DNA from 3 places in the Pandoraea sp. SD6-2 genome. Region 3 is predicted to be linked to each of the others. Evidence: predicted binding sites of a transcription regulator. Region 3 holds the regulator's gene; each other region holds the start of a gene.
What was found. Region 3 encodes sigma-54, which starts transcription at its own class of promoters, with help from an activator protein. Its sites were predicted from a motif close to TGGCANGNAANCTGCTTT; they were not measured.
Positions count from the first base shown of each region.

Region 1 (10,330 bases), on a different contig from region 3:
GTTCGCTCGCTGCTGGCTGGCAAGGGCTTCAAGAGCCTGGCGGCTGAAGGGTTCGAGGCGGCCGGCGTCGTGGTCTGCTACACCGATGACGACGGCATACGCTCCGGAAAGAAATTCGCCGATGTCGGCTTGCAGATCGCGGCCGGCGTTCCGCTTCGCGTCGATGAGCCCGCCGATTTCAAGACCTTCCGCATCGGGTTGTTCGGCCTGGACAAACTGCATGACATCGAAGGCGCAGTGAACCGGCTCTCCAAGGCGCTGAACAGCATTTCGTAATGCGCTTTCCCGGCAAATTGGGGGCATGGCGCGCCCCGGCGGAGCGTGGCGGAGGCCTATTGCAGTCACCCTCGCCACGCCCTCACCCTTGAAAATCATGCGACTCGAGATAGACGAAGCCAAGGCACTCGTTCGGCAAGCGGCTCTGGCTGCCGGTGCGAACGAGCAGACCGCCACATCGCTGGCAAATGCCACCGTTGCCGCAGAACGCTCGGGCCACCGATCGGTGGGATTTGCGCATTTGCCGGATTATCTGGAGGGCTTCACGTCAGGCCGCATTGCCGGTGCTGTTCAGCCCGACATCCACTTTCCGACGCCTGCGACCATTCGCGTCGACGCAAACGCTGGCATTGCCCAACTTGGCTTCGAGGTTGAAGTCCTGTCGGCAGGCATGACCGGTGCAAATTGGTCTCTGGACACCCCCCTCGTTCCAACAAGGCGAACGGTCTCCCGGTGTCGGGCTGTTCATCGTCGCGATCGATCCGGCTGCCCTCGCCCCCGACCTGCCCGACCGGCTCGCGGCTCAGGCCGAGCGCCTGTGCGATAAGGGCATCTACGTTGCTGGCCGCGGCGAGACGCTCGATCACGTCACCCTCTCCTCCTCCGTGCTTTCCGCTATCGAACGCTACGCCCGCGTCCCAATCGGCACGGCCAGATAATTCCCGGCAAATCCTCACAAAAAGCGTCCGTCCCATTTGCGCATCGAATGGCAAGGCAGACAGGGTTACCAGCAAGTTTCAGGCCGGGCCGGCCCCTTTTCGGTAAACTGCCGGTATTCGGGACACATTGCCTCCCGCCGCTTACTTAGTCTCACATGTCGAATACCCACGAAATCCGTCCTGGCCAGTCCGTCGAACTGCTCAAGGAACTGCATATCCTGACGCGCGACGGCAAGATGAATCAGGACAGCCGCCGCAAGCTCAAGCAGGTCTATCACCTGTTCCAGTTCATTGAGCCCCTGCTGCAGGAAGTCAAGACCGAAAGCGGCCGCGTGACGCTGGCGGACCATGGTGCCGGCAAGTCGTATCTCGGCTTCATCCTCTACGATCTGTTCTTCAAGGCACTGGCCGACAACTCGCACATCTTCGGCATCGAAACACGCGAAGAACTGGTCACGTCGTCTCAAGCGCTGGCCGCACGGTTGGGCTTTCCCGGCATGTCGTTCCTGAACCTGTCTGTCGCGGACTCGATTACGTCACCTGCGCTGCCCGAGACGATCGATGTCGTCACGGCCCTGCACGCCTGCAATACCGCCACCGACGACGCCATTCGCTTCGCGCTGGCCAAGAAGGCACGCCATATCGTGCTGGTGCCTTGCTGTCAGGCCGAAGTGGCGGGCGTGCTGCGCAAGCACAAAGGCAAGCTGCTGGCAGGCAATCCGCTGACGGAAATCTGGCGCCATCCCCTGCATACCCGCGAGTTCGGCAGTCAGGTCACCAACGTGCTGCGCTGCCTGCAACTGGAAGCCCACGGCTACCACGTCACCGTCACCGAGTTGGTGGGCTGGGAGCACTCGATGAAGAACGAGCTGATCATCGCGCAGTACAAGAACCTGCCGCGCCGTCGCCCCGCCGAGCGACTCGAAACGGTGCTCGAATCACTCGGACTGGAAGAGCTGCGCGAGCGCTTTTCCACCGCGCCGATGCCTCAGGCGTAAGGCCGCGCGACGCGCCTGCATCGCCAGCGCAGTACAAGAGGCCGCCCTCTCGGGCGGCTTCTTTCATTTCAACGGCCCTGGGAAGCGGCTAGACACGAGATCGCGTCTGGCCAACGAGTCGAATCGCTCTCGTGCCGAGTGAAGCATATGCAACTTGATCTGCTTGACTTGGGCCTGACTCCGCTTGATATGCGCCTCGATTCTCGCCTGCGCCAGACCCACGTCGCGGGTGTGAATGGCGTCAAGAATCGCGGCGTGCTCTTCGTACGTCGCCACCACACGAGGCGCCTTGGTGAAGGCTAGCCGCCGGATGATTCGGATTCGCTCGGTCACGTCGCGATGGACACACGTCATTTCATGGTTGCCGGATGCCCCTTTCAGCCCGCCCGGAAATTGACCTCGACAAAGCCCTCCTGCTTCAACCGAAACAACGCTTGCCGGACGGGCGTCCGTGAAACGCCCTACCGCTCGCAGACTTCGGCTTCGGTGAAACGGTCGCCCGGGACCGGTCGGAAATCGGCGATATCGCACTTGAGTAGCGCGTAGACATCATCAGCGCGCGAGGTACGCGCCCCCTCCGACCGACTCATCGGGATCGCGCCCGTTCGCCGAATGGACGTCGGCATCGCCTTGAGGGGTGCGCCGCCGGCGCGCAGAACCATTGGGATGTCGCATCGTATTCGTTGAATTGGGGCCCCGCAGGCCTTGACCTGCGGGGACTGAAGCCCGCGCTGGGACAATTATGCGCCCAGCGCGGGGAAGCACGATAGGGGATGGTCAGCGACGGACCTCGCGTTGGAATATCTCGAGACTCTGGCGCTTGGCCTCGACAAAACTCGCCTGCGAGAGCGTCTCCACGGTACGCGGGCGGGCGTCACCGTAGTCGAGAATCTCCGCCACCCGTGTCGGGCGCTTGGTAAGTAGCAGGATCTTGTCGGCCAGATACACCGCTTCCTCGAGGTCATGTGAGACCAGCAGCATCGTGGTGCCGGTCTGCATAAAGACTTCCTGGAGCTTTTCGCGGATGAAGAGCGTCATCTCAAAGTCGAGCGCAGAGAAGGGCTCGTCCAGGAACAGCACTTCGGGACGAGGCGCCAGGGCACGCATGATCGACGCGGTCTGTTGCTGGCCGCCCGAGAGTTCGTACGGATACCGGTTGAGGTCGAACTTGACGTCAAACGATGCCACCAGTTCGGCCATCCGTCTGTCTACCTCGGCCTTGCTTTGACCAGCGAGCAGCAGCGGATAGGCAATGTTGTCGATGGTCCGCATCCAAGGAAATAGCGCCTCGCGATAGTTCTGGAAGACGTACCCTATGCGGGTGTCTTTCAGTGACTTGCCGTCAAACAGGATTTCGCCAAAGTCCACCGGGATCAGGCCCGCGATCATATTGATCAACGTGCTCTTGCCGCAGCCGTTCGGACCGAACACCGAGACGATCTTGCCTTTCGGGATGTCGAGGTCGAAGTTCTCGTACAGAGGCCAGCCCGCGAAAAACTTGGTCAGTCCACGAATGGTGATGTGCGTGCCTGGCGGCCCCGGCCGGAAAGGCGTTGCGGGAACGTCCGCATGGCGTGCAGGGGACAGGATGGTGCTCATGATTACCTTCCACTCCAATGGATAATACGGCGCTCGAACATGAGGAACGCTATGTTGAGCAGGTAGCCAAGCGCGCCCGCGGCAAGGATGGCTGCGTACATGGTCTTGACGTTTAGTACCTGCTGGGCATCGATGATGGCGTGGCCCAGGCCGCTCTCCGAACCAATGAACATTTCGGCCACAATGACGATCACCAGCGCCATCGATACGGCGGAGCGCAGACCGACAAAGCTCGGTTGCAAGCTCTCCCATACCAGCACGTCGCGGAAGATGTGCCAGCGTGAGGCACCCATCACCCGCGCGGCCATCACGCGTTGCTTGCGCGCATTCATGACACCGTAGGCGCTGTTGAACACCACGATCAGCAAGGCGCCGAACGCCGCGATGGCCACCTTGTTGATATCGGAGGTACCGAAGATCAGCAGGAAGAGCGGAATCAGCGCCGACGAGGGGGTGGAGCGAAAGAAGTCGATCAGGAACTCGACACTCCGATAGGCCCGTTCATTGCTTCCTAGCAGCACGCCAAGCGGCATGCCGATGGCGGCAGCAATGGCAAACGCCTGAAGCGTGCGGGCGACCGTCACGGCAAAATCCGCGAGCAGCGCACCACCGGCGAGCCCCGATACGAGCGCCGTCACCGTGTCGGCGGGGCTTGGCAGGAGGATCGGCTTGACCAGATGGAGACGCACCACGAGATCCCAGATGAAGAACAGCACCAGTGGGCCGACGGCGGGAAGGAAACGTTCAAAAATGGACGAGCGGGGAGTTGCGTCCCGCGAGGCCGGTGGTGCCCATGGCTGGCTGGAGGTGCCGGGTCCTGGTGGGGCGTTTTGCGCTGGCGCGGTGTTGGAGCGCTCGGACATGATGATCAGGCCTTGTAGAGCAATGTGTTGACGTCCACCTTGCGCGAAAAGATGCCCTTCTCGGCGAACAGATCATAGAACTTCTGAAAATAGGCCACGTCGGCCGGTTTGAACTCCTCGAAGAAGACGTAGTTCGACATCGGCACCTCGGCAGTCAGTGCGCCTTCGATGGCGGTGTACCCCTTGAGGTGCGGGCGTGCTTCGGCCGGGTTCTGGCGAACCAGATCTACACCGCGCTTGTAGGCCGTCATGTAGGTCTTTGCCACATCCTTGTGCTTCGCGAGGACTTCCACAGTCAGACTTGCGGCGCCGCCATGCCATGGCGCCATTGCGTCGCCGAGGATATAGCGGGCGACAACGCCCGCCTCCAGTGTGCGCGTGGCGCCGTTGAGGCGGCCGATGGTGCCGGTCGGCTCAAGTGAATAGACACCGTCGATCTGCCCCGCAGCGAGCGCTGCAACGTGTTGGCCGATAGGCAACTCGGTGACGTTCATCTTGCCCGCGCCTGCGCGCTCGAGCATCGTCTTGGCCAGGACCACGTTTTGCACGCCGGGGCCACACGCCACACGCTTGCCCTTGAGTTCGGCCACAGACTTGATGGGGCTGTCTTTGGCGACGATGAATTCATCCAGCACGAACTTTGCGTTGGTGGGGTTCGTGCAGAATATCTTCAGAAGCCCGGGTTGGGCGATATCGCCTATCGCGAGCGCTGCCGAGGCCGTGCCGTTGGCGCTGCCGTCGCAGCGACCGGCGAGGATCGCTTCGATCACCTGTTGTGGGCTCGCAAACTTGAGAGGTTCGACCGTAACACCGGCATCCTTGAAGTATCCCTTATCGAGGGCTGCAAAAAATGGCAGGCCGGAAGCGACGGGCCAGTAGCCGATGCGCAGTTTGGGCGTGCCTTGCGCACGGACGATGGCGGGGGCAGCCAGCGTGGCAGCGCCTGCAACGCCTGCTTTCAGGACGAGACGGCGAGTCAGATGGGGCATGATTGGTTCCTAGTCTGATAGTGATGGGTATTTGAACAAAGACGTCTGTCAGTCGGTCGTCGATCGCATGTAAGCGCGCCAGCCGCCATAGGCGCTGACATCTGGCGCGTGCGTGAGTGCGTGGCCCTCGCAGACAAAGCCATGGAGCCAACGACCGTCGGCCAGTTCTATGCTGCCAAGCGCCAAGGGCGGTGGCACCCGCGCGAGGAAACCGCCAACGGCGGCCAGCGGTAGCTGCCACACCTCGACCTCGATCGGCTCGCCGGACTCGCCGATGCTCACCCGACGTAAACCGGGCTTAGGCGGGGTAGTGCCAGCCAGGGCGTGGAGCCGATACGTGGGCGCGGTAGTGGTGGTAGCTTCGAGCGTGGCGCCACAGGATGTCAGCTGGCTGTTCAACGGCATGCCAGACAAATGCGCGCCCACCACGACCAGAGGTAGATGGGTCGCGGGCGATGGCGTGAGCGCCGTGATTGGTACGGGGGGCGGCAGTGGACGGCTTGTCGCGCCCTGGGGCAGGCCAGTGGCGTGGTGAAAACGTTGGCCCAGATCGGCAAGCTGCCAGTCGCTACCAGCCTTGCCGATCAGCGTGATGCCGAAAGGCAGGCCGTCCGGCCGCATGCTCGCAGGCACTGACAGTGCGGCATAGTCGAGCAGGTTGACGAAGTTGGTGTAGTAGCCCAGTTCGCGGTTACGAACCACCGGATCGGCCTGCATCGCTTCGATCGTGCAGTGCGTGGGAGTTGTGGGGACAATCAGCAGGTCGATCGCTGCCCACATGACGCTCGCGCACTGGGCCAGCGATTGCAGCTTGTGTTGGGCATCGTAAACGTCGGCAGCGCCATAGCGGCTGCCAGTTGCGAGGATGGAGCGAACCGGCTCGATGACGGCTTCCGGCGATCGGTCGAAGAAGCCACGCACGGCGGCATAGCGCTCGGCTACCAGGGCACTGTCATAGAGCAATGCGGCGGCTTCAGCCAGCGGTGTATAGTCAATTTCGACGGATTGGCCGCCGAGGGCCTGCAGCGCGGCTACTGCGTCGGAGAAGGCGCGGCGCGCAAGATCGTCATCAAAGAACTCGGGGTCCTTCGGCACGCCAAAGCGAAACGCCGCGGGAAAAGGTGTGCGATCGAGAGACAGGGCACGCGAGTACGGATCCTGGATATCATGGCCTGCGGCGACCTCAAGCACGCGCACGGCCGTTGCCACCGTTGTCGCGAGGATCGACACGCAGTCCACGCTCTGCGCGGCCGGGAATACGCCGTGCGCAGAAATCAATCCTTTGCTCGGTTTCAGACCGACGATGTTGTTGAGGCCCGCAGGAACGCGCCCTGAGCCTGCCGTGTCCGTGCCCAGTGCGAAATCGACTTCACCCATGGCGACAGCCCGGGCCGAACCGGAACTCGATCCGCCACTGACATAGGCGGCATTGAATGCGTTTTGCACGACACCATAGGGTGAGCGTGTACCGTTGAGCCCGCAGGCAAGCTGGTCCAGGTTGGTCTTTCCCGTCAGCGTCGCGCCCGCGTTGAGTAGCCGTTCAATTACCGTCGCGTGCTGGTCCGGGATATAGGCGAATGCCGGGCACGCTGCCGTGGTGGCCACGCCGGCGACGTCAATGTTGTCCTTGGCAGCGAAACTCAGGCCGGCCAGGGGCGCGGAATCCGAGGGAGATAGCGCCACGACCGGTGGCTCGAAACGGGAGATCCACGCGGTGTCATGGTCGGGGAGTTCGGGCATTGCGATTTGTGAGTGCATAGTGCTCCGCATAAATCCAAACTTGGATACAAGATAAAAAGCAAAGAGCGTGCCAACATCGCGGCTCAAGATCCAAGCAAGTGGAAAAATGCGACAATATTTTTATAAATCAAATATTTGAATGACAGTTAACAGTCATCGGGGGCCAGTTCGAGTTGCCATGCTCGTTTGTGGCCACGCGCGATTTCGGGGCAAACAGGAAGGGAGCAGCGTGCTTTGCTTTGGTGCATTGCAGCGCTGCGCCCTTTCATGGTGAGGGGCAATGAATGCTGCTTATGAAGGGGCGGGGTTGAGCTCGGGGCTGTAGCTGGGCAGGTAGGACACCTAGGCAAGCGCTTTGTTGGACGCCAGCCGCGCCTTGACCGGCTTGGTGTGATGCAGGCACAGGTTGTCCATCACGAGAATGACCTCGCCTCGTTTTCAAGTACAGCGACTCATGCGGCGATCAATCATGTCCCAGACCATAAGGCCATGGCATCGCCAGCGCCGTACCAGAAGCCACCCTCTCGGGCAGCTTCTTTCATTTCAACGGTCTTGGGAAGCGGCCAGACACGAGATCGCGTCTGGCCAACGAGTCGAATCGCTCTCGTGCCGAGTGAAGCATATGCAACGTGATCTGCTGGACTTCGGCCTGACTCTGCTTGATATGTGCCTCGATTCTCGCCTGCGCCAGACCCACGTCTCGGGTGTGAATGGCGTCAAGAATCGCGGCGTGCTCTTCGTACGTCGCCACCACGCGAGGCGCCTTGGTGAAGTCCAGCCGCCGGATGATGCGGATTCGCTCGGTGACATCGAAATGCATCCTGACCATCTCCAGATTTCCGGTCGCCGCAATCAACCCCGCGTGAAATGCTTCATCGAAGGCCGCGACCTTCGCGGGCTCAGACTCGCGCTGCGCCGGCGCCACACACCATATCTCGCGTAACGGCATCAGCGCATCGACGGCGTCCTCGCTGACCAGACGGACGATGGCCGCCGACTCCATCATGATGCGGATTTCATAAAGGTCTTCGAAGTACTTGAAGTCGAATTCACGCACCTGCCAGCCGCTCTTGAAGTGAACTTCGACATAGCCCTCGCGTTGCAGCCAGAACAACGCCTGCCGAACGGGCGTACGGCTGACCTGCATTCGGGTCGCCACGTCACCCTCGCTGAAGCGGTCTCCCGGCAGCAGACGAAAGTCAAAGATGTCGGCCTTGAGTCTGGCGTAAATCTGGGCGGCCAGCGAACCGGCGCTACTCGCCGGGCCAAGTTCCGGCGAATGCGTGCCGGCCGGTTCGACAACGTCGATAGCGGCAGTCTTCATACCAGCGATACCAGCGGATCTCCCGCACTGATCATCATGCCCGGACGGCAATGGAACGATCCGGCCACGCCGTCATGAGGTGCTGCTATCTGAAATTCCATCTTCATCGCTTCCAGTATTAACAAGGGATCCCCCGCACTGACCTTCTCGCCCTGCTGCGCAAGCAGCTTCCAGACGTTCCCCGTGATATCCGCCGTACGCCTTCTTGTGTACAAGCGTGCGTGGATCGATTCAAGTTTCGTGCCAACGCCCGTGGCCAAAGGCGCCACCTCGGTATTGCGCCGAAAGCGTGCACGACCGGGCGTCGAGCGTGCCATTCCCATGGGGCACGTTTCGCACCAATGCAAGGCCTGCGCACCATTCACAGGCGCCCGCCGATGAAAGTCCCTACCCTCTCAAAGGGTGGCTTGCGTGTCATTCAAATATTCCATATTATTGGAAATATCAAAACAAAAATCTGGAACCTTCGTGCCTGCCGTCTCGCCGCAACCCACCCTCCCTGCCGTGAAGCCCCGGTATTTCGACGCCTGCATTGCATCCCGGCTCGGCATGGCCGACGCGGCACCCGCTCGCATCCTGCTTCTATATGGCTCGCTGCGCGAGCGCTCCTACTCCCGGTTGCTGACCGAGGAAGCGGCGCGACTGCTGGAGCGGATGGGGGCCGAAGTGCGCATCTTCGACCCTCGCGGCCTGCCGATGCCTGATGAAATCGATGGCGACGCGCACCCAAAGGTCAAGGCGCTGCGCGAGTTGTCGCTGTGGTCCGAGGGGCAGGTCTGGTGCAGTCCCGAGCGGCACGGAACGATTTCTGCCGTCATGAAGACGCAGATCGATCATCTTCCTCTCTCGATGGGCGGCATCCGTCCGACGCAAGGCCGCACGCTTGCGGTCATGCAGGTCAGCGGCGGTTCTCAATCCTTCAATTCGGTGAATCAGTTACGTCAGCTTGGCCGATGGATGCGGATGTTCACGATCCCGAACCAGTCATCGGTCGCGAAGGCCTTTCAGGAATTCGACGAGGCCGGCCGGATGAAGCCGTCCGCTTATTACGACCGCGTCGTGGATGTGATGGAAGAGTTGATCAAGTTCACATTGTTGCTGCGCGGGAAGAGCGACTATCTGGTCGACCGCTACAGCGAACGCGCCGAGGCCGATACGCCACTCTACGCCGCGACCGACGACTTGTCCGCCATTGCTATCGGCGCAGCGTCAGACGTGAAATCGCGGCAGACAAACCCGGCGACTCAGCACTTCCGAGACGCCGCCGGATTGCACAGCCCGGGCACGCCCTGACAGCAGTTTTCGGTGAGAAAACCGATCAGCGCATTCATCTTGTCGATGGCCGCCGCGTAGTAGATGTACCGCCCTTCCTGTCGGGACGAGATCAAGCCCGCGTTGGCGAGTTCCTTCAGATGGAAAGACAGGGTGGCGTTAGCAAGCCCGAGCGTCTCGGCGATGTTGCCGACGCTAAGCCCTTCGGGGCCGGTGACAACCAGCAACCGGAACACGGCAAGTCGATTGCCTTGTGCCAATGCGGCTAGGGCCTTGACGGCGTCGGTATCGTTCAGGGTGGTTTGCATGTCGTCGATTGCCCCGTGATCAACACGGACTCGTTATTTCGATATTTCTGGAATCTTTGCGCCATGATACAAGCAGATACCGCCAAGCGCCATGTGCTGTTCCTTTGCACACACAACTCGGCCCGCTCTCTCCTCGCCGAAGCCATTCTCAATGACCTGGGTGCAAACCGGTTCGTCGCCTTCAGCGCGGGCAGCCAGCCGTCCGGTCACCCCAACCCTTATGCACTCGAATTGCTGGCGTCGCGCGGAACAGACGCGTCGGCGCTTCGCAGCAAGTCGTGGGACGAATTCGCGCAGCCCGG
Region 1 covers NZ_KB944424.1:182,179-192,508, reverse strand. Annotated here, with positions in the region: gene C266_RS03525 (aminotransferase class V-fold PLP-dependent enzyme) at 1-276, shown strand, start outside; partial or broken gene C266_RS28335 (hypothetical protein) at 302-577, shown strand; gene C266_RS28000 (hypothetical protein) at 675-935, shown strand; gene C266_RS03515 (SAM-dependent methyltransferase) at 1,091-1,933, shown strand; partial or broken gene C266_RS26550 (GntR family transcriptional regulator) at 1,997-2,523, opposite strand; gene C266_RS03505 (ABC transporter ATP-binding protein) at 2,711-3,532, opposite strand; gene C266_RS03500 (ABC transporter permease) at 3,535-4,395, opposite strand; gene C266_RS03495 (ABC transporter substrate-binding protein) at 4,401-5,384, opposite strand; gene atzF (allophanate hydrolase) at 5,433-7,142, opposite strand; gene C266_RS03485 (GntR family transcriptional regulator) at 7,663-8,448, opposite strand; gene C266_RS03480 (acetyl-CoA carboxylase biotin carboxyl carrier protein subunit) at 8,445-8,765, opposite strand; gene arsH (arsenical resistance protein ArsH) at 8,998-9,741, shown strand; gene C266_RS03470 (metalloregulator ArsR/SmtB family transcription factor) at 9,693-10,016, opposite strand; gene C266_RS03465 (arsenate reductase ArsC) at 10,092-10,330, shown strand, end outside.
Region 1: the regulator sigma-54 is predicted to act here: its motif matches at 7,180-7,197, upstream of atzF (allophanate hydrolase).

Region 2 (10,330 bases), 280 kb from region 3:
CAGACGCGCGCAACACCTGCGCCGTTCGGAGAGGCCGCCGGCGACAACGACATCCCCGAGGCCTTCGGCGACAACTTCGTCGATTGGGGACACGCTCCCGACCTTGGCCCGCCCCCGGTCGCCTCAACCGCGAAAGTCTTCCGTCTCGACGAAGCCATGCGCGAGCCGGTGCCGAACATCGTTAGTTACATCTGGGTCGGCGGGAACCGAATCAGCGGCGCGAATTACAACAATATGCTGCACGTGGCCCGGTTGAATCCGGACGCGACGCTGCTTCTCTATATCGACAGCGAGACGCGGGATATCGAGCTTGAAGCGCTCGCCACGCGCAGCGGTTTCGACGCCGGATGCGCGTTACGCCAATGTCCGAACGTAACACTGGTACGGGTGAGAGACAGTGCGTTTGGCAAGGCCTTTTCGATAGCGCACGGCGACACCTATGCCTTTTACGAGCGTTGCATGGCCGCCGGGAAATTCGCCATGGCCTCTGACACCCTGCGCTATCCAGCCGTGTACCGCACCGGCGGTGTGTACTTCGACGCCGACGACGAATTACTGACACCCATCGATTTCCAACGGCTGAATGCAGTCCCCGACGAGATCCTTCATCAGATGCCCTACTCCTTGTCACCCAAACACGGTGAGGGCATCTTCTTCCCCAGTTGCCCATTCGCGGCGCGCGCAGGAAACGAGTTGCTGCTTGAGGTCATCGACCGCTGCGGCGCCAATTACCAGCGCTATGTCCGAATGGAAAAGGGGCACTACAAGCCGCAATTCGCATTCGAGGATTCCATCCCGTACTACGAGATAAATCGCATGTGCGGCCCCGGCGTTTTGACCGACGTCTTGATCGAACACGATCCGAGGTCGGCGCAGCTTTACGAATTGCATGCGAACAAAGAGAAATCGTCCGGCCCGCTTCCGGCGGGAATCAAGCGTCACGTTCCGTTCGCCAACCATGACGTCACCGCATGCGCCTTCCGTTCGGGTTCCGATCACAGTTGGGATATGACGAAAGCCGTCTCCCCTTTCGAACATCTCGCCGTGGAAGAGCCCGAAGGATTACCGCAACCGAACGCCGACGGTGTACGGCTCGACGAGCGAGGCGACGGCTTCGTCCGAGCCGAAGGATTCACGTTCCGGGTCGCCCCGAGAGGCCCCGACAACGTTCGATGCGTCCTTACGCCCTACGGTCAGGTTTCGTCCGTGACAGTCAAACGCAGCGAAAGCGGTATCTGGAGTGCGCAGAACGCCACGCGTCCTCCCACCCCCTGACGCCTGAGCGCGCGCCGGCCGATCGTCGGCCGCACAAAATGATCGAATGCACCAATACAGGGAATGCTTGCGTACCCACTGCTGGATTGCACCAACAAGAGGCCCCCGCTTCGACTCGGCGTCCGCTCAGATCCCCGGCGCACGGCGCAGCAGCCACGCCCTGCCACAGTTATCTCAGCGTGACACCCTCGGGCACGATTCCTGCTACCTCACTGTATCGACCGGTCAGACCAGATGATCCGGCCGCCGGAACACTCCTGTTGCCGGAATACTTCGCCCCCGATACCCGAGGTTGCCGTCATGCTGCCGTTCACCCGTACCGCCGTCTCTCATGAAGCCGTTACCGCTACGCTCGGCGCGCGTGCCCGTGCCCGCCGCGCCTTCACCACGTTGATGCTCGCCGCCAGCGCGATCGCTGCCTTCACGGTGGCGATGCCGCGCGCCGCACACGCCGACGAACTTGACGACATCGTCAAGCGCGGCACCCTGCGCGTGGCCGTGCCGCAGGACTTCCCGCCGTTCGGCTCCATCGGCCCGGACATGAAACCGGCCGGCTATGACATCGACACGGCTGCCCTGCTCGCCAAGGGCATGGGCGTGAAGCTCGAACTGGTTCCCGTGACGAGCGCCAATCGCGTGCCCTACCTCACGACGAACAAAGCCGACCTCGTGATCTCCAGCCTCGGCAAGAACGCCGAGCGCGAGAAGGTCATCGACTTCTCGGAAGCGTACGCGCCGTTCTACAACGGCGTCTTCGGACCGAAGGATCTGGTGGTGACCAAGCCTGCCGACCTCTCGGGCAAGACCATCGGTGTGACGCGCGGCGCCGTCGAAGACCTTGAACTGTCGAAGATCGCGCCGGCCGACGTTACGATCAAACGCTTCGAAGACAACAACGGCACGATCTCGGCCTTCCTCTCGGGTCAGGTGCAACTGGTCGCCACGGGCAACGTCGTGGCCGCCGCGATTCTCGCCAAGCATCCGCCCAAGCTGCCGGAGCCGAAATTCCTGATCAAGAATTCGCCCTGCTTCGTCGGCCTGAACAAGAACCAGCCGCGACTGCTCGCCAAGGTCAACGACATCCTCACGGCGTCGAAGAAGGACGGCTCGCTCGGCAAGATCTCGCAGAAGTGGCTCGGCATGCCGCTGCCGGCCGACCTCTGATCTGCACGCGCTTTCCGGCCCGCCTCACCCCGAGACTCATCACCGGCTTCACATGCATTACGTCCTCGACTTTGCCGATCTGCGGCAATACCTGATGCTCTTCGTGCGCGGCGCCGCACTGACGGTTGCCCTCACGGCCGTGTCCACGGTCGTGGGCGTGGTCGTCGGTGCGCTGTGCGCCGTCACCCGCGAGGAAGGGCCAACGTGGCTCAAGGCCGTCGCGGGTGTGTACGTCGAACTGATCCGCAACACGCCGTTCATCGTGCAGCTCTTTTTCATCTTCTTCGGGCTGCCCAGCCTCGGCATTCATATCGACGAGACGACTGCCGCCATCGTCGCCATGAGCGTAAACCTCGGCGCGTACGCCACCGAGATCATTCGCGCGGGCATGCGTGCCGTGCCGCGCGGGCTATCCGAAGCCGGGTTGTCGCTCGCCATGACGCGCGGCCAGATCCTGCGTCACGTGATCCTGCCGCAGGCGTTCGCCAAGGTGTTTCCGGCGCTCGCCAGCCAGATCGTGATCGTGATGCTCGGTTCGGCTGTCGTCTCGCAAATCTCCGTACCCGATCTGTCGTACGCCGCCAACTTCGTGCAGTCGCGCACCTTCCGGGCGTTCGAGAGCTATCTGATCGTCACCGCGCTGTATCTCGTGCTCGCGATTGCGCTGCGCCGCGTATTGATGCGCTGCGCGCGCCGCCTCTTTCGCGGCACGGTCAAGGTCAGGGGAGGTGCACGATGACCGAGTTCTCCACGTGGGACATGTTGTACGGCCTGCTGCTGGCCGGACGCTGGACGCTCGCGCTCTCGGCCATCGCCTTCGTCTTCGGCGGGCTGGTGGCGTTGATGCTGCTCGTGGTGCGCGTCGGACGCGTGCAATGGGCGGCGAATGCCGTAGCGCTGTACATCGAAATCTTTCAGGGCACGCCGCTGCTCATGCAGCTGTTTCTGGTGTTCTTCGGCCTGCCGTTGCTCGGCCTGGACGTTTCGCCGTGGGTAGCCGCAGCCGTCTGCCTCACGCTCTACACAAGCGCCTACCTGACGGAAATCTGGCGCGGCTGCGTCGACGCGATTCCGCACGGTCAGTGGGAAGCGTCGTCGAGCCTCGCCATGCGCTACGGCGAGCAACTGCGTCACGTCATCCTGCCGCAGGCGCTGCGCATCGCCATCGCGCCCACGGTCGGCTTCTCGGTGCAGGTGGTCAAGAGCACGGCGCTCGCGTCGATCATCGGCTTCGACGAACTGACCAAGACCGGCACCATGCTGACCAATGCGACCTTCCAGCCATTCACCGTGTACGGCCTCGTCGCTCTGCTCTACTTCGCTGCCTGCTATCCGCTGTCGCTGTGGGCGCGTCATCTTGAAAGGAAACTCCATGTCGCTCATTGAAGTCAGGGGCATGCAAAAGCGCTTCGGCGAGAACCCGGTGCTCAAGGGCATCGACATGGACGTCGAGCGGGGTCAGGTGGTATCGATCATCGGCAAGAGCGGCTCGGGCAAGAGCACGTTGCTGCGCACGCTCAACGGCCTTGAGCGGTTCGACGCGGGCAGCGTCGCCGTCGACGGTGTGCACGTCGGCGCACGCGACACCGACCTGCGCGCCCTGCGCCTGAAGGTCGGCATGGTGTTCCAGCAGTACAACCTGTTTCCGCATCTGTCGGCCGGTGAGAACGTGATGCTCGCGCAGAAGGTCGTGAAAAAGACCTCAAGTGCCGACGCGCGCGAAGTCGCCCGCACCATGCTCGCCAAAGTGGGGCTGGCCGACAAGTTCGACAGCTACCCGTCGCAACTCTCGGGGGGGCAGCAGCAACGCGTGGCGATTGCGCGCTCGCTCGCCATGAACCCTGCGGTGCTGCTGTGTGACGAGATCACCTCGGCGCTCGATCCCGAACTGGTGGCCGAAGTGCTCAAGGTGCTCGAAGACCTCGCCGCCGAGGGCATGACGCTGATTCTCGTCACGCACGAGATGCGCTTCGCCCGTCACGTCTCGGATCGCGTGGTGTTCATGCATCAGGGCAAGATATGGGAGTCGGGCGAACCGGAGCAGCTCTTCACACAGCCGGCGACGCCGGAGTTGCAGCGGTTCATCTGTCAATGAGAACACCGAAGCATGACGCCGCCCGCGCCCGCGCGCCGCACAAATCTGGTGCGTACCGGCTCGACCGCAAAACCCAGTGGCGCAGACGTGAGCGCGCGCCTATGATGTGCGGCAGCGGCGTCATCCCACTGAACCCTTGGCATTGAAATTTCTTCGTCACGATGAAGCTCACTCCGCGCGAAAAAGACAAGCTGCTCATCTTCACCGCCGCCCTGCTCGCCGAACGCCGGCGTGCGCGCGGCCTGAAGCTCAACTATCCGGAGGCCGTGGCCTTCATCAGCGCCGCCCTCATGGAAGCCGCACGAGACGGACGCACCGTGGCCGATCTGATGCACTACGGCACCACGCTGCTCACGCGCGAGGACGTCATGGACGGCGTGCCCGAGATGATCCCGGACATTCAGGTCGAAGCCACCTTTCCGGATGGCACCAAGCTCGTCACCGTGCATCACCCGATTCCCTGAGATGCGCCAATGCGAGTCCCTGCCGGCACGCCCCTCGTTGCATTCGCACTCGTGTGCGATCCGGTGTCCGGTGTCGCTTCGTACCCCTTCGTACCCCTTCGTACCCCTTCGTACCCCTTCGTACCCCTTCGTACCCTGTTTCTCCGTCGTCGATAACAACATCCTAAGGACGTCTCATGTCAGTGGACCGCTCCCTCAATGCCCATGACGCCGGCGAAGTGTCCGCCACTTCGCTGAGCGCTTCCGCGCATTCCCCCCGTCACGCGCATCGCCACCTCGCGCGCGCGGCGACTGGCCTCGCTCTGCTTGCCGCGTCAGGCGTCGCGCTCGCGCACCCCGGTCATCCGGGGCACGACGCCGCGAGCAGCTTCGCCGCCGGCTTTCTGCATCCGCTGACCGGGGCAGATCACCTTTGCGCCATGATCGTTGTCGGCCTGTGGAGTTCGCTGACGTCCAAGCGCGTCTGGCTTGCCCCGGTCGCGTTCGTCGCCATGCTCGCCGCAGGCGGACTGCTCGGCATGTCGCACTGGTTCGCGCTGCCCGGTGTCGAGCCGATGATCGCCGTCTCGCTGCTCGTGCTCGGACTAATGCTCGCCACGCGTGCGAAGCTGCCGGGCTGGGCAGGGGCAGCCATCGTGGGCGCGTTCGCGATCTTCCACGGTTTCGCTCACGGCGCCGAACTGCCGGCTGAGGCGAGCGCAATGCACTACATGGCAGGCTTCCTGATCGCGACCGGCATGCTGCACGGCATCGGTATCGCGGCGGGCGTTGCGCTGCGCCGTCGCACGGCATGGGTACCGCGCTTGCTGGGAGCGGGCGTGCTGGCGTACGGCGTATCGCTGCTCGCCGCAGCGGCCTGAGTCGCAGTCACGCCTTTTCGGAGACGCTCATGATTCCCGGAGAACTGTTGCCCGCCTCGGGTGAGATCACGCTCAACGAAGGTCGCCCGACCCTCAGCGTGACCGTCGCCAACACTGGCGACCGCCCGATCCAGATCGGTTCACACTTCCACTTTTATGAAGTCAACGATGCGCTGCAATTCGACCGCGAAGCGGCGCGTGGCTTTCGTCTGAATATTGCCGCCGGCACGGCAGTGCGCTTCGAGCCGGGGCAGCAACGTACCGTCGAACTCGTCGCGTTGGCGGGAGATCGCCGCGTGTTCGGTTTCGCCGGTCGCGTCATGGGGGCGCTATGAAGATTTCACGCCGCGCTTATGCGGAAATGTTCGGTCCGACGACAGGTGACCGCCTGCGACTGGCGGACACCGAACTCATCATCGAGATCGAGCGCGATTACACGACCTACGGCGAAGAGGTGAAGTTCGGCGGCGGCAAGGTCATTCGCGACGGCATGGGTCAATCGCAGCGCACACGCGCCGATGTGGTCGACACCGTCATTACCAACGCCGTCATCATCGATCACTGGGGCATCGTCAAAGCCGACATCGGGCTCAAGGACGGCCGCATCTGGGGCATCGGCAAAGCCGGCAACCCGGATATCCAGCCCGGCGTGACCATTGCGCTGGGCGGTGCGACGGAAGTGATCGCTGGCGAGGGGATGATCGTCACGGCCGGCGGCATCGACTCGCACATCCACTTCATCTGCCCGCAGCAGATCGAGGAGGCACTCTCGTCCGGTGTGACCACGCTGCTCGGCGGCGGCACCGGCCCCGCCACCGGCACGAACGCCACCACCTGCACGCCCGGGCCGTGGCACATGGAACGCATGCTGCAAGCCGCCGACGGCTGGCCGATCAATCTCGGCTTTCTCGGCAAGGGCAATGTCAGCCAACCCGCCCCGTTGCTCGAACAGATCGAAGCCGGCGCCATCGGTCTGAAACTGCACGAGGACTGGGGCTCCACGCCCGCCGCCATCGACGCCTGCCTGTCGGTTGCCGACGCGACCGACACCCAGGTCGCGATTCACACCGACACGCTCAACGAAGGCGGCTTCGTCGAGGCGACCGTCGCGGCAATCAATGGCCGTACGATCCACACGTATCACACCGAAGGCGCCGGGGGCGGACACGCACCGGACATCCTGAAAGTGTGCGGCGAGCCCAATGTCCTGCCCTCGTCCACGAATCCGACGCGCCCGTACACCATCAACACGCTCGACGAGCATCTCGACATGTTGATGGTCTGTCATCACCTCGATCCGGCCATTGCGGAAGACATCGCCTTCGCCGAATCGCGCATCCGGCGCGAGACGATTGCCGCCGAGGACATCCTGCATGATCTGGGCGCGCTGTCGATGATCTCCTCGGACTCGCAGGCGATGGGGCGCGTGGGCGAAGTCGTCATGCGCACGTGGCAGACCGCCCACAAGATGAAGGTGCAGCGCGGTGCGCTGGGTACCGATACGGCGCAGGCCGATAACTTCCGCGTCAAACGTTACGTCGCGAAGTACACGATCAACCCCGCGATCACGCACGGCATGGCCCACGAAATCGGCTCGGTCGAAGTGGGCAAATGGGCCGATCTGGTGTTGTGGGAACCGGCATTCTTCGGCGTGAAGCCGACGCTGATTCTCAAGGGCGGCATGATTACGACGGCGCTCATGGGCGACCCGAACGCGTCGATCCCGACACCCCAGCCGGTGCACTACCGCGAGATGTTCGGCGCACGCGCCGGGGCGATGGCGCGCACGTGCCTCACGTTCGTGTCGCAGGCGGCGTACGATGGCGATGTGGCTGGCCGTTACGGGCTGACCAAGCGCATCGTGCCGGTGCGCAATATCCGGCAGGTGACCAAGGCCAACATGATCAACAACGACTGGTTGCCGCACATCAGCGTCGACCCCGAGACCTATCAGGTCATCGCGGATGGTCAGTTGCTGACGTGCGAGCCGGCGACCGTGCTGCCGATGGCGCAACGCTACTTCCTTTTCTGATCCATGCCGCAAGATTCCGAATCACCCGCCTCTGCGCAGAACGTGCCGTCGTCGACGCTGCGTCGTGCAGAGAAACGCCTGGAAGCCGGACGTATCGCTGCGCCGCTCGCGCGCCGTGCCCCGGCGCTCGTGTTGCCGTTCGACGCCCGCAGCAAGAGCCGTCTGCGCGCCACGCTGGAAACCGGCGAAGACGTCGCCCTGTTCCTGCCACGCGGCACCGTGTTGCGCGGCGGCGACGTGCTCGTGGCCGACGACGGTGGCCTCATTCGGGTGGAAGCCGCCGCCGAGACGGTGTTGCTCGTCACGGCGGCCACGGCGCTCGCGCTCGCCCGCGCGGCGTACCACCTGGGCAACCGGCATACCCCGGTGGAAGTCGGCGACGGCTATCTCAAGCTCGAATTCGATCCGGTGCTGCGCGACATGCTGCTGCGACTCGACGTGGACGTGGCCGAAGCCCTGATGCCGTTCGAGCCCGAAGCGGGCGCCTATGGCGGCGGACACAAGCACGGTCACGATGCGACTTTTGCCGAAGACTTTGCGATCGCTCAGCAGGTGTTCCACGAGCATCACGGACATTCGCACGATCACGACCACGAGCATGACCATAGTCATGGGCACTCGCATGCTCATTCGCACGGTGACGATCATGGTCACGTTCATGGCCCGGGGTGCAGTCACGATCACATGCCGGATCATGTACATGGCCCCGATTGCGGGCACGACCATTCCCATACGCCGGCCGGTAGTACTGCTGGCGGCGAGGCTTTCCCTGTGAGTCCGACCGATGACGGCAAGTCTGGCCAGCCCTCTCACTGAACCGGTTGCCACCGCGTCGCTGCAATCGCTCGCGGCGCTGCTTCATCTCGCCTCGCCGGCGCTGCCCATTGGCGCCTTCAGCTATTCACAGGGCCTTGAAGCCGCGGTCGAGCACGGCATCGTTCACGACGCCCCGAGTGCCGAGCGCTGGATCGCCAGTCAGCTCGATGGCGTTTTCACGACGGGAGAGATGGCACTGCTCGCCCGGCAGTGGCGTCACTGGCAAGCGAACGACATCGCGTCGCTCACCCGCGTAAACGACTGGCTGCTCGCCACGCGCGAGGCCGCCGAATTACGCGCGGAGACCGAGCAGATGGGCTGGTCGCTCACGCAACTCGCGCTCGCGCTCGAATGGGGCGAGCCTGCGCAGCGGGAGCACCTGGCCGCGCTGCGCCCGATGGCGTTGGCGACGGCGTTCGCCTTTGCGGCGTTGACCCATGGCGCCCCGCTGGCCGACACGCTGGTCGCTTACGCGTTCAGTTGGCTGGAGAACCAGGTGGCCGGTGCGCTCAAGGCGGTTCCGCTCGGACAACTCGCGGCGCAACGCGTGATTGTCGCGCTGCGCCCTCGCGTGGTCGAAGCGGCCCGCCGGGCAGCATCGCTGCCTGACGACGAGATCAATACGTTTTCTCCGGCGCTCGCCATTCTCGCGTCGCGTCACGAGACACAGTATTCGCGCCTGTTCCGTTCGTGAGACGCGATACGTCGCGTCTCCTTTTTGCTTTTTCGCCCTTTTCCCTGTTCACCTTTTCCCCGCCACCCACGACATTCGCCATGACGACTTCTGCCAACGCCCGTCGTACCAAGAAGAATCCGCCGCTGCGTGTCGGCATCGGAGGCCCGGTCGGCTCCGGTAAAACCACCCTGACCGAGATGCTCTGCAAAGCCATGCGCGAGCGCTACGATCTCGTCGTCATCACCAACGACATCTACACGAAGGAAGATCAGCGCCTGCTGACGGTGGCCGGTGCGCTTGAGCCCGAACGTATTCTTGGCGTCGAGACGGGCGGCTGCCCGCATACGGCCATCCGCGAAGACGCCTCGATCAATCTGGAAGCCGTCGAGCGCATGCTCGAACGCTTTCCCGACGCTGATGTAGTTTTCATCGAATCGGGCGGCGACAACCTCGCCGCCACATTCAGCCCGGAGCTGTCGGATCTCACGATCTACGTCATCGATGTCGCGGGTGGCGAGAAGATTCCACGCAAGGGGGGGCCGGGCATCACCAAGTCGGACCTCCTCGTTATCAACAAGACCGATCTCGCCCCCTACGTCGGCGCGTCGCTCGACGTCATGCGCTCGGATACGCAAAAGATGCGCGGCATGCGCCCTTTCGTCATGGGGAACATGAAGGAAGGCAAAGGCCTTCAGGAGATCATCAGTTTTATCGAGGCGCGGGGAATGCTGGCTTGAAGTGGTGTGCGACGCCGCCGGGTCGCCCGCCTTTCCGAAGCGCGCATCAGATTACCGTTGCGCGACCGAAAACCCGTGCTCGCGCAGCAGTTGCAGCACGCCATGCGGACCACCGAGGTGGAGTGTGCCGATAGCGACGAAGACCGGCTTGCCCGAGTCTGCCAGGAACAGCATGCGCGCCAGAAAACGCCGGTTGCGCGAGTACAGAATG
Region 2 covers NZ_KB944454.1:790,677-801,006, forward strand. Annotated here, with positions in the region: gene C266_RS19975 (glycosyltransferase) at 157-1,275, shown strand; gene C266_RS19980 (transporter substrate-binding domain-containing protein) at 1,669-2,439, shown strand; gene C266_RS19985 (amino acid ABC transporter permease) at 2,492-3,178, shown strand; gene C266_RS19990 (amino acid ABC transporter permease) at 3,175-3,825, shown strand; gene C266_RS19995 (amino acid ABC transporter ATP-binding protein) at 3,812-4,534, shown strand; gene C266_RS20000 (urease subunit gamma) at 4,696-4,998, shown strand; gene C266_RS20005 (HupE/UreJ family protein) at 5,175-5,858, shown strand; gene C266_RS20010 (urease subunit beta) at 5,888-6,193, shown strand; gene ureC (urease subunit alpha) at 6,190-7,890, shown strand; gene ureE (urease accessory protein UreE) at 7,948-8,706, shown strand; gene C266_RS20025 (urease accessory protein UreF) at 8,675-9,400, shown strand; gene ureG (urease accessory protein UreG) at 9,481-10,119, shown strand; gene C266_RS20035 (TraB/GumN family protein) at 10,171-10,330, opposite strand, start outside.
Region 2: the regulator sigma-54 is predicted to act here: its motif matches at 4,672-4,689, upstream of C266_RS20000 (urease subunit gamma).

Region 3 (10,330 bases):
AAACGCTCGTCGGCGTAACCCGTCGCGGCAAGTACCTGCTGCTCGAATATGCCCCCGGCTGGCTGCTCGTGCATCTGGGCATGACCGGCACGTTGCGCGTCATGTCCGAGCCGCACGCGTTGCCCGCCGCCGGCGTGCATGACCACATCGACCTCGTGTTCGAGCGGTGCGCGCTGCGCTATCGCGATCCTCGCCGCTTCGGCGCGGTGCTGTTCCACCCGCGCTCGGCCGGCGACGTGCTCATGCATCCGCTGCTCGCCAGTCTCGGGGTAGAACCGCTGACAGACGACTTCGACGGTCAGCGGTTGTATGCCGGCACACGCGGGCGTACGGTTGCCATCAAGCAGGCATTGCTCGCAGGCAACATCGTCGTGGGCGTGGGCAACATCTATGCGTCGGAGAGTCTGTTCCGTGCTGGCATCCACCCGCGCATGCAGGCAGGCAAACTTTCCCGGCCGCGCGCGGAAAAGCTCGCAAAAGCGATCAAGGATGTGCTCGCCGCAGCCATTGAGAAAGGTGGCAGCACGTTGCGCGACTTCGTGGGTAGCGACGGCAAGAGCGGCTATTTTCAGCAGGAGTATTTTGTCTACGACCGTGCCGGACAGCCATGTCGCGTGTGCGGCACGCCAATCCGGCAGATCGTGCAGGGCCAGCGCTCCACGTTCTTCTGCCCGCACTGTCAGAAATGACGCAGCAGCGGCGGCAAACGGGATGACCGGAAAGTCCGGCCCGGCCGCCGCCCATCGCCGTACAAGATGCCCCCCAAAAACCGATATGAACGAATCGTCCAGCGACCTTCCTGCCAACTCGCTTGCGGGCACTTTTGCCGAGCGTCTGATCGCTTGGCAGGCCGAGCATGGCCGCCACGATCTGCCGTGGCAGAACACGCGCGATGCCTATCGCATCTGGCTGTCCGAGATCATGTTGCAGCAGACGCAGGTTGCCACGGTGATCCCGTATTACGCGCGATTTCTTGAGCGATTCCCCGATGTCGCCGCGCTGGCGAACGCGCCGCAGGACGATGTGATGGCGCTCTGGAGCGGCCTCGGCTACTACTCGCGGGCGCGCAACCTGCATCGTTGCGCGCAGGTCGTGCTCGCCGAGCATGGCGGACGTTTCCCGACGGACCCAGAGACGCTCGCCACGCTCCCGGGTATCGGCCGCTCGACGGCCGCCGCGATTGCCGCGTTTGCTTACGATGCGCACGCCGCGATTCTCGACGGCAACGTCAAGCGGGTGCTCGCGCGTGTGTTCGGTATCGAGGGATTTCCGGGCACGCCGAAAATCGAGCGGGAAATGTGGGCGTTGGCCGAATCGTTGCTGCCCGGAAGCAATTTGCCCGCCTACACGCAGGGGATGATGGATCTCGGCGCGACGCTATGCGGGCGCGGCAAGCCGCGTTGCGGCGAGTGCCCGTTCGACAGCGATTGCGTTGCGCATGCGACGGGACGCGAGCGGATATTGCCGACGTCCAAGCCGAAGAAGGTTCAGCCTGAGCGTTACGTCGACGTGCTGGTGATTGGCTCGGGCGAGCGCATCCTGTTCGAGCGGCGCCCCGACAGTGGCATCTGGGGCGGGCTATGGAGCTTGCCGGAACTGACACCGCCCACCGGGGAGCGCGAGGCGGACGATGCGTCGCTGCGTGAGCGTCTGAGCGCCCATGCCGCCGCCCTTGGCGCCGCGCAGGGCACCGTGCAGTCGCTTGTGCCGCTGCAGGGGCTCACACACGTCTTCACGCATTTCCGGCTGCACTTGCGCCCGTGGCTGGTAACGCTATCCGGGGCTTCGGCGCAGGGGGCGTTTGCTGCCCGTTCGGGCGACGCCCCCCATGCGTGGCTCGACTCGGCAGGCATCGCCGCGGCCGGATTGCCGTCGCCGATCCGCAAGATTGCCGACGCCCTGCGCATTGTTTCGCCGGGCGACGGCCAACTCTGCCTGCCGGCCTGAATCAGGCTGCGGGCTCGAGGGGAGCGAGTTCGCGATGCCGCACGAGCACGCTGGCTTCCGCGCGGAAGCGCTCGCCTAGCGTTTCGGCGATGAAGACAGAGCGGTGCTGGCCGCCCGTGCAGCCGATCGCCACCGTCAGATAGCTGCGGTTGTCGCGCATGTAGCTTGGCAGCCACTTCTGCAGATACGCGCCGATATCGTTGGTCATCTCGTCGACTTCCGGAATGGCCGAGAGGAAGTCGATCACCGGCTGATCGCGGCCGGTTAGCGGACGAAGCTGCGCGTCGTAATAGGGGTTGGGCAGAGAGCGGACATCGAACACGAGATCGGCGTCCAGCGGCACACCGTGCTTGAATCCGAAAGACTCGAACATCAGCGTGAGTCCGGCGTGATCGTGCTGGACGAATTCACGGATCCAGCGGCGCAGCGCACTCGCGCGCAAATTGCTGGTGTCGATCTGGTGACCGAGTTCGGTCACGCTATTGAGCATTTCGCGCTCTTTCTCGATCGCTTCGACGAGCGAGCCAGTGGCCGACACCGTATCGTCGCCCAGGACAGAGAGCGGATGACGGCGGCGCGTCTCGGAAAAACGCTGCACGAGCGTTTGCGTGGTGGCGTTGAGGAACAACACCCGCACGTCGTGGCCGAAGCGGCGCAGTCCGCCGATGATCGGTGGCAGATCGGCGAGCGAGCCGCCGCTGCGCGCATCGATGGCGACCGCTAGACGTGTGTAGTTCTGCGTTTCGAGATATTCGGCGAGTTCAGGCAGGAAGCGCGACGGCAAATTGTCGACGCAGTAGTAACCCGCATCCTCGAGGACGTTCAAGGCCAGCGATTTGCCGGAACCCGAAACGCCGGTAATCAGTACGATCTTCATGACATTCCCCGAATACAACCATGATGGTAAGCGATTGTGTCTTACGGGTGTCGAGCCGACAGAAACAAGAACGTTCCCGAGGATTTCTCTCGTTTCACGAGAAAAAAGCGTTGCACACGCGACAGCGGCGCCCGTAGGGCGCCGCTGGGTATGCGTTGGCGGGGAAAAGGCGTCAGGCTGCCGGCTTGTTCGACAGGCACGACTTCATGAACGCTTTGCGATCATCGCCCTTCTTGTCGCCAGCCTGTGCGTTACAGGTCTTCATCTTTTCTTGCTGGGTCGGCTTGGCTGCGGCGGCCGGCTTGTTCGACAGGCATTCCTTCATGAACGCCTTGCGGTCGTCACCCTTCTTGTCGGCGGCTTGCGTGTTGCAGGTGCTCATCTTGTTCTGTTGGGCGTTGGCTGCCTTGGCAGCCGGCGCCGGGGCGGCCGTCTGGGCAAATACGGGCGATGCGAGCAGCGGGGATGCCAGAAGCAATGCAGCGAGTGCTTTTTTCATGATCGTCTCTCCATAAGGTCGACACGCACGGGAAGGGGCCGCGTGGCGATTACAACATGAAAGAAAACGCGCCGCAATCGCGCGGCGTTGACAGAAAAAAGCAGAAATTACGGTAAACCCCGGCGTTTCGGGCGACGGCGGGCGCCACCCGTGGGGGATTCAGAGCAGCTTGCCCTGCATGCCGTCCGGGTCCTGCATGGCTTGCCGCTGGCGCTCCATGAAGTCCTTGAGAGTATCGATGCCGCGAAGTTGCAGGATCGTATTCCGCACAGCGGCTTCGACCAGCACGGCGAGGTTTCGCCCGGCCGCCACTTGCAGGATGACCTTGTTGATGGGCAGGCCCAGCACGTCCACTGTCTGCGCTTCGAGCGGCAGGCGTTGGAATTCGCCGTCGGGGCGGCGCACCAACTGGACGATCAGCTTGAGCTTCATCTTCCGGCGCACTGCCGTTTCACCGAAGATCGTCTTGATGTCGAGCAGGCCCAGACCGCGCACTTCCAGCAGGTTTTGCAGCAGCGGCGGGCAGCGGCCTTCGACGAAATCCGGCCCGAGTCGCACGAAATCGACGGCATCGTCTGCGACCAGTCCGTGCCCCCGGCTGATCAGTTCCAGGCCGAGTTCGCTCTTACCGAGACCGGAATCGCCGGTGAGCAGCACACCCATGCCCAAAATGTCGAGAAACACGCCATGCATCGTGCATCGCGGGGCGAACACACGCGAAATGTACAAACGCAGGCTGTCGATGACTGCTGCCGTCGACATCGGTGTGGTGAACAGCGGTGTGGACGAGCGGGTACAGCGCAACACCAGATCGGGCGGGGCTTCGAGGCCGTCGGCGACCACGAGGAACGGCGGTTCGAGCGCAATCACTTCGCCCATATGACGCTTGCGGTTTTCGTCCGTGAGGCGCTGGTAGTAGCGCAACTCAGCCTCACCCAGCACCTGAATCCGGTTCGGGTGGATGAGGTTCAAGTGACCCACGAGGTCGGCGCTGGAGGTGGCGGTGGCCACGCTCTCGGGCGTGAAACCGCGCTCCCATCCCTCATGGCCGGTCAGCCACGACAACCGCAGCGTGGCGGCGTTGTCGTCGAAAATGCTCTGCGCGTTGATGCCGGTCAGTTCCACCGCGTCGCCTCGTTCGGTTGGGTGTGGGAGCTACGAATTCTCTGAATTTCGCGGCGGATACCGGCGCATACGCCGGTTCAGGGCTGCCAGTTGGCGAGTGCGGCGTGGATCTCGTCGGCACTCGGCGCGCGGCTCAACGTCTCGCGCATCGCGCGATCGGAGAGCAACTGGGCAATTTCGGAAAGAATCTCGAGATGTTGCTGCGTTGCCTGCTCAGGCACCAATAGAAAAAACAGCAGGGAAACCGGCTGACTGTCGGGCGCTTCGAAGGGAATCGGGTCTTCGAGACGCACAAATGCTGCCATCGGATGCTTGAGGCCCTTGATACGCCCATGCGGAATGGCCACGCCTTCACCCAGTCCGGTCGAGCCCAGACGCTCGCGTGCGAACAGATTGTCGGTCACAAGCGCGCGCGACAGGCCGGCATTGTTCTCGAAAAGAAGCCCGGCTTGCTCGAAGACGCGCTTCTTGCTGGTGACGGACAGTCCAAGCAGGATGTTGGACGCAGGTAAGAGTTTGACTAAACGGTTCATCTTGTAATGCGGGCGAACGCTTAGTCGCCCTCCAACCCCCGATTGACCTCGCATTATAGACCACCCGCTACGGTGCCCGCGGCAATCCATGGAACTTGGCGGAACCATATAAAAGGGGCCGTTCAACGGCCCCGCGGTGGGTGATGCCAGACTTATGACAGGCGTGCATGCGCTTGGGTGGCGCCGTGCGAACTCACATGCCTGTCAGTCGATGCGACTACCTCGCCCGGACAGGCTCATTGCGGCGGCTCTGCCTCGGGAGGTTGCTGGTGCTTGAGGGCCTCGCGACCGTGATCCTGAACCTTGTCCTTGTATTGCATTACCTTGCGGTCGAGCATGTCGATCAGCTTGTCGATGGCGGCATACATATTCTCGTCACACTTCTCGACGAAAATTTCCTTGCCCTTGAGATACACGGTGACGCTAGCAATCTGGCGTCCGGCCTTCTCCTTGGTCTTGTCGACAGATAGGATCACCTCGGCACCAATGAGCTGGTCGAAATGCCTCAACACGCGTTCGAGCTTGTTGACGACAAATTCGCGCAGTGACGGCGTGAGTTCGAGGTGATGTCCACTGATCTTCAGATTCATAGCTGCTCTCCTTGCTGAAATGCCGAAGTGCAGGCCGCATCATCAACGACGCTGGCTAGCGGGAGTGCGAGCCATTGACGTGACGCAATGTCGCACTGCGGCGTTATGCCCCAGCGAGCCAACATGGCACACCAGGACCGTCCTACAAAGATTTGCGCAAGTTCACTGCGGGGATTCGCATGGCCTCACGGTATTTCGCGACGGTGCGCCGCGCTACCACGAACCCTTGCTCTGCCAGCAGTTCCGCGATACGGCTGTCGGAAAGGGGGGTCTGCGGGTCTTCTGCTCCTATGAGTTGCTTGATGAGTGCGCGGATGGCGGTCGATGACGCTGCGCCACCGGCTTCCGTTGCCACATGTGAACCAAAGAAGTACTTCAGCTCAAAGGTTCCAAATGGAGTGAGCATGTACTTACTGGTAGTCACGCGTGAAATCGTGGATTCGTGTAAGCCCAGCGTATCAGCAATCTCGCGTAAAACCAAGGGCCGCATGCCGATTTCGCCATGCGTGAAGAAGTTCTTTTGACGCTCGACAATCGCCTGCGCCACGCGCAGGATCGTATCGAAACGTTGCTGGATGTTCTTGATCAGCCAGCGGGCTTCCTGAAGCTGCTGCTGTAAGTTGCCGGTGCCCGGATCGTTGCGGTTATTACGCAGTATGCGCGCATACATCTCATTGATGCGCAGGCGCGGCATGACATCGGGATTGAGTTCCGCAGTCCAGCCGCTGCCCTGTTTGCGCACAAGCACATCGGGCACGACGTAATCGGCCTGGGGTGAGCCATAGGCGGCGCCGGGGAACGGGTCGAGCGAACGAATCAGTTGATGGGCGGCGCGCAAGCTGTCTTCGCTCACGCCCAGCTGGCGGCGCAGACGGGTGTAATCGCGTGCGGCCAGCAATTCCAGGTGATCGCTGACGATTCGTAGCGACAGTGTGCGAACGTTGCTCGCGGGCAGACGCTGGAGTTGCAGCCGCAGGCACTCAGCCGGGGTGCGGGCGCCCACGCCCGCCGGGTCGAAGCTCTGCAGCAGTGCGAGTGCGGCGTTGATTTCTTCGGTCTCGAGCGCCAGCTCTTCGGGCATTTCTGCCTGAATTTCATCGAGCATGGTGCCGAGGTAGCCATCTTCGTCGAGCGATTCGATCAGGAATTCCACCAGCGCCCGGTCGCGCGGACTGGCTTTGGTCAGGCGCAACTGGGCCAACAGGTGTTCGCGAAGATTGGGGTGATCGACATGAAGTTGCGGACGGGCGTTGTCGTCGTCGTCCGATGCGCTACCCGAGCGTGCGAAGTCGTTCAGGCTCCAGTCGCTGCCGCTGTCCTGGGCGTTGTCGTCGAAGCGCGTCTCGCCGTCGAGTTCGCGGGCTTCGTCGCGGCCGTTGGCGGGTTCGGAGCTGTCGTTCGTGCTGCTGCCCGACGTGCTCCGCTCGTTGCGCAGCGACCCGTCCGTGCCCACACGTACCGAGCCCGCGAGCCAATCGTCCTCGCGTTCGAGCATCGGGTTCTGGGTGAGGGCGTGCTCGACTTCTTGCTGAAGTTCGAGCGTCGACAGTTGCAACAACCGGATCGATTGCTGCAACTGCGGCGTGAGGGTCAGGTGCTGGGAGGTGCGGAGTTGAAGAGTCGGTTTCATAGCGTATCTCGCCTTCATTGTAGAGGCTTTGTCACGCCAGCGGAACCGGCCCTGTTCCCTATCGGGGGCAGGGTTTACATGCGAAAAATTTGCTTTACATCCGGAAATTCTCGCCCAGATAGACGCGGCGGACGCTTTCGTCGGCCACGATCTGGTCGGGTGTGCCGGCAGCGAGCACCGAGCCTTCGCTGATAATGTAGGCGTGATCGCAGATGCCGAGCGTCTCGCGTACGTTGTGATCGGTAATCAGGACACCGATGCCGCGGTCCTTCAGGAAGCGCACGATGCGCTGGATTTCCAGCACGGCAATCGGATCGACACCTGCAAATGGTTCGTCAAGCAAAATAAAGCGCGGCTGCGTAGCCAGTGCGCGGGCGATTTCCACACGGCGGCGCTCGCCGCCCGAGAGCGACATCGCCGGATTCTCGCGCAGATGGCTCACCTGCAATTCATCGAGCAGCGCTTCGATGCGGCGTTCGATCTCGTCGCGCTTGAGCGGTTTGCCCTGTGCATCGAGTTGCAATTCGAGCACGGCGCGGATGTTGTCCTCGACCGTCAGCTTGCGAAATACCGACGCTTCCTGCGGCAGATACGAGACCCCCATGCGGGCACGTTCGTGAATCGGCAGTTCGCTGATCAGATTGCCGTCGAGCTGAATTTCACCGTCGTCGGCCGGCACGAGGCCCACGATCATATAGAACGACGTTGTCTTGCCTGCGCCGTTCGGGCCCAGCAGACCCACCACTTCGCCGCTTTTCACGTCCAGCGAGACATCCTTGACGACGGTACGGGCGCCGTACTGCTTCTTGAGCGAGCGTACGACGAGCGCGCTCGGCTTGCCCGCCGGGCCGAGGCCGGGATTGATGTTCGAGGCGTTGCTGTTGGCAGAATTACTCACGCGGATTCCCGATACTTTTTGAGGGAGACAGCGGCGGCAGATCGCCCTTGGCGGCTGCCCCCGGCTTGCTCGCGCCGCCGGGCTGCGCCTGATTCGCGCCCGTTGCATTGCGCGGGGCGAGCGTGGCGCGCACGCGGCCGTTCGGATTGTTGGCGTTGACCTGATCTGCGCCGCTGTTCGCGGTATAGACCTCGTTATACGTGTCGTACGTGATCACGCTGCCGTGGATCTCATCGAGCACCTTCGTGCCGCCGGCCAGGCGCTTGAGCGTGGCTTGCGTGGTGAGCGTGGCGACTTCGGTCTTGCCGTTGTAGTAAATCGTCTGACCCCAGCCGTCGATGTACTCGTCGAGGCCGTCGCGCTTCTGGCGCATATAGGCGAGCGGGCCGCCCGGCTTGTAGTAGGCCGTAGCGTACTGATAGCCCTCCGGGTCCTGAGTCACTTCGACGCGATCGGCCTTCAGGAGAATCGTCCCCTTGGTCATCGTCACGTTGCCGGTGAAGATGTTGACCTGCTTGAGGTCGTCATAGCTCATGTGATCCGACTCGATATTGAGCGGCTTGTCGCGGTCGGCACGCTCGGCGTGGGCGAGCGGCGACACCAGTGCGCCGAGCACGGCGAAGGCGGTGGCCAGCGCGCGCAGGGTACGCATCGACAGGAAAACGGGTCGCGGGTTGCGGCGATCGGTCATGGGGTCTTGGAGCCCTGTTTGGTCTGGGGAGGCGCGTTGGTTGCGGCGGGCGGGGCCGGGGGTTTACTGCCCATTTCCGCCGGCTGGATCGTGCCGTGAACATTGCCGAGCAATTGTACGGCGCGCGAGATGTTATTGAAAATCATGCCGTCGCCGTACATCACGGAAGACCCTCGGAAGAGCTGGACGGGAAGTTCCGTGCGTACGATGTCTTCGTTCACCAGCACCTGGAAGTGTTCGGACAGCGCGCGCATTTCCGGATCGCGCGGTCCGGCCTGACGAACGACCACGGCATCGTCGTACATATCGACGATCGACATGTCGGCGTTGAGCGTGCCGCGCTTGCTCGTGGCCGTCACTTCCGGTTGATCCGGCGTGAACGCACGCACGGCGGGCATCGTGAGCGCCGTGGTCTGGTCGTCCTCGAAATGCGTCATGTGGACCGCATTGATGCGGTATTGCGTGAGCCCGCTCGCCGACAGCGTGGAGATGGCCATGTCGTCGGCATAGTAATCGGGAACGTGCCGCTTCACATACGGCGCGCGATCGGCGTCGGAAGGCAGCGTGCGTTGCACGAGCCAGTACGTGCCGGCCGCCAGGCTGGCCAGCGCGACGACGGCGATTAGGGAGGCAGATGAGACGCGTTGAATGGCCATGAGTGATCGGCTTCCTCTGCGCGTCAGGCCAGGGCTTCGGCGAGCAGGGCGTCGTAACGTCCCTGAGCGCGCAGGATGAAGTCGCACAGCTCGCGCGCGGCGCCTTCGCCGCCACGCGTGCCGGCAATCCAGTGGCAACGCGCCCGCACTTCGGCGTGGGCATTGGCCGGGCAGGCGGCGAAGCCGACGCGTGTGAGTACGGGCAGATCGGGCCAGTCGTCGCCGATATGCCCGCAAACATCGGCCGTCACCGACACCTTGGCGCACAGATCCTCGAACGCGGCACGTTTGTCGTGCACGCCCTGATAGACGTAGGCGACGCGAAGATCCGCCGCGCGCTTGGCGACGATGTCGGAGTGGCGGCCGGAGATGATGGCGGTGACGATGCCGGCGTCGGCGAGCAGCTTCAGGCCGTGCCCGTCGAGTGAATCGAACGTTTTGATGACCTCGCCGGCCGGGCCGTAGCGCAGGCCGCCATCGGTGAGCACACCGTCGACGTCGAACACCATGACACGCAGGCGAGCCGCGCGCGCGTTGGCGTCGGCATGGGCCACGTTGGACGAAGTGGATTGGGCGATGCTGGATTGACTCATGGGCTGGAGACTCACACGACCTTGGCGGCGAACAGGTCGTGGACGTTCAGCGCACCGACGAGGCGGTCGTTCTCGGTCACGAGCAGTTGCGTGATGCCGAAACGCTCCATCAGCTCGGCGGCTTCGGCGGCGAGTTGATCGGGGCCGATGGTGCGCGGGCCGGCCTTCATGACGTCGGCCAGCGTGAGCGTGGTGAAGTCGAGCGTACGTTTGAACAATCTGCGCAGATCGCCGTCGGTAAAGATACCCACCACGCGATCGTCGGCATCGACAATCGCGGTCATACCAAGC
Region 3 covers NZ_KB944454.1:506,694-517,023, reverse strand. Annotated here, with positions in the region: gene mutM (bifunctional DNA-formamidopyrimidine glycosylase/DNA-(apurinic or apyrimidinic site) lyase) at 1-689, shown strand, start outside; gene mutY (A/G-specific adenine glycosylase) at 775-1,947, shown strand; gene rapZ (RNase adapter RapZ) at 1,949-2,824, opposite strand; gene C266_RS18650 (PsiF family protein) at 2,997-3,323, opposite strand; gene hprK (HPr(Ser) kinase/phosphatase) at 3,483-4,448, opposite strand; gene ptsN (PTS IIA-like nitrogen regulatory protein PtsN) at 4,526-4,981, opposite strand; gene hpf (ribosome hibernation-promoting factor, HPF/YfiA family) at 5,218-5,571, opposite strand; gene C266_RS18630 (RNA polymerase factor sigma-54) at 5,714-7,201, opposite strand; gene lptB (LPS export ABC transporter ATP-binding protein) at 7,296-8,066, opposite strand; gene lptA (lipopolysaccharide transport periplasmic protein LptA) at 8,092-8,790, opposite strand; gene lptC (LPS export ABC transporter periplasmic protein LptC) at 8,787-9,446, opposite strand; gene C266_RS18610 (HAD family hydrolase) at 9,470-10,039, opposite strand; gene C266_RS18605 (KpsF/GutQ family sugar-phosphate isomerase) at 10,051-10,330, opposite strand, start outside.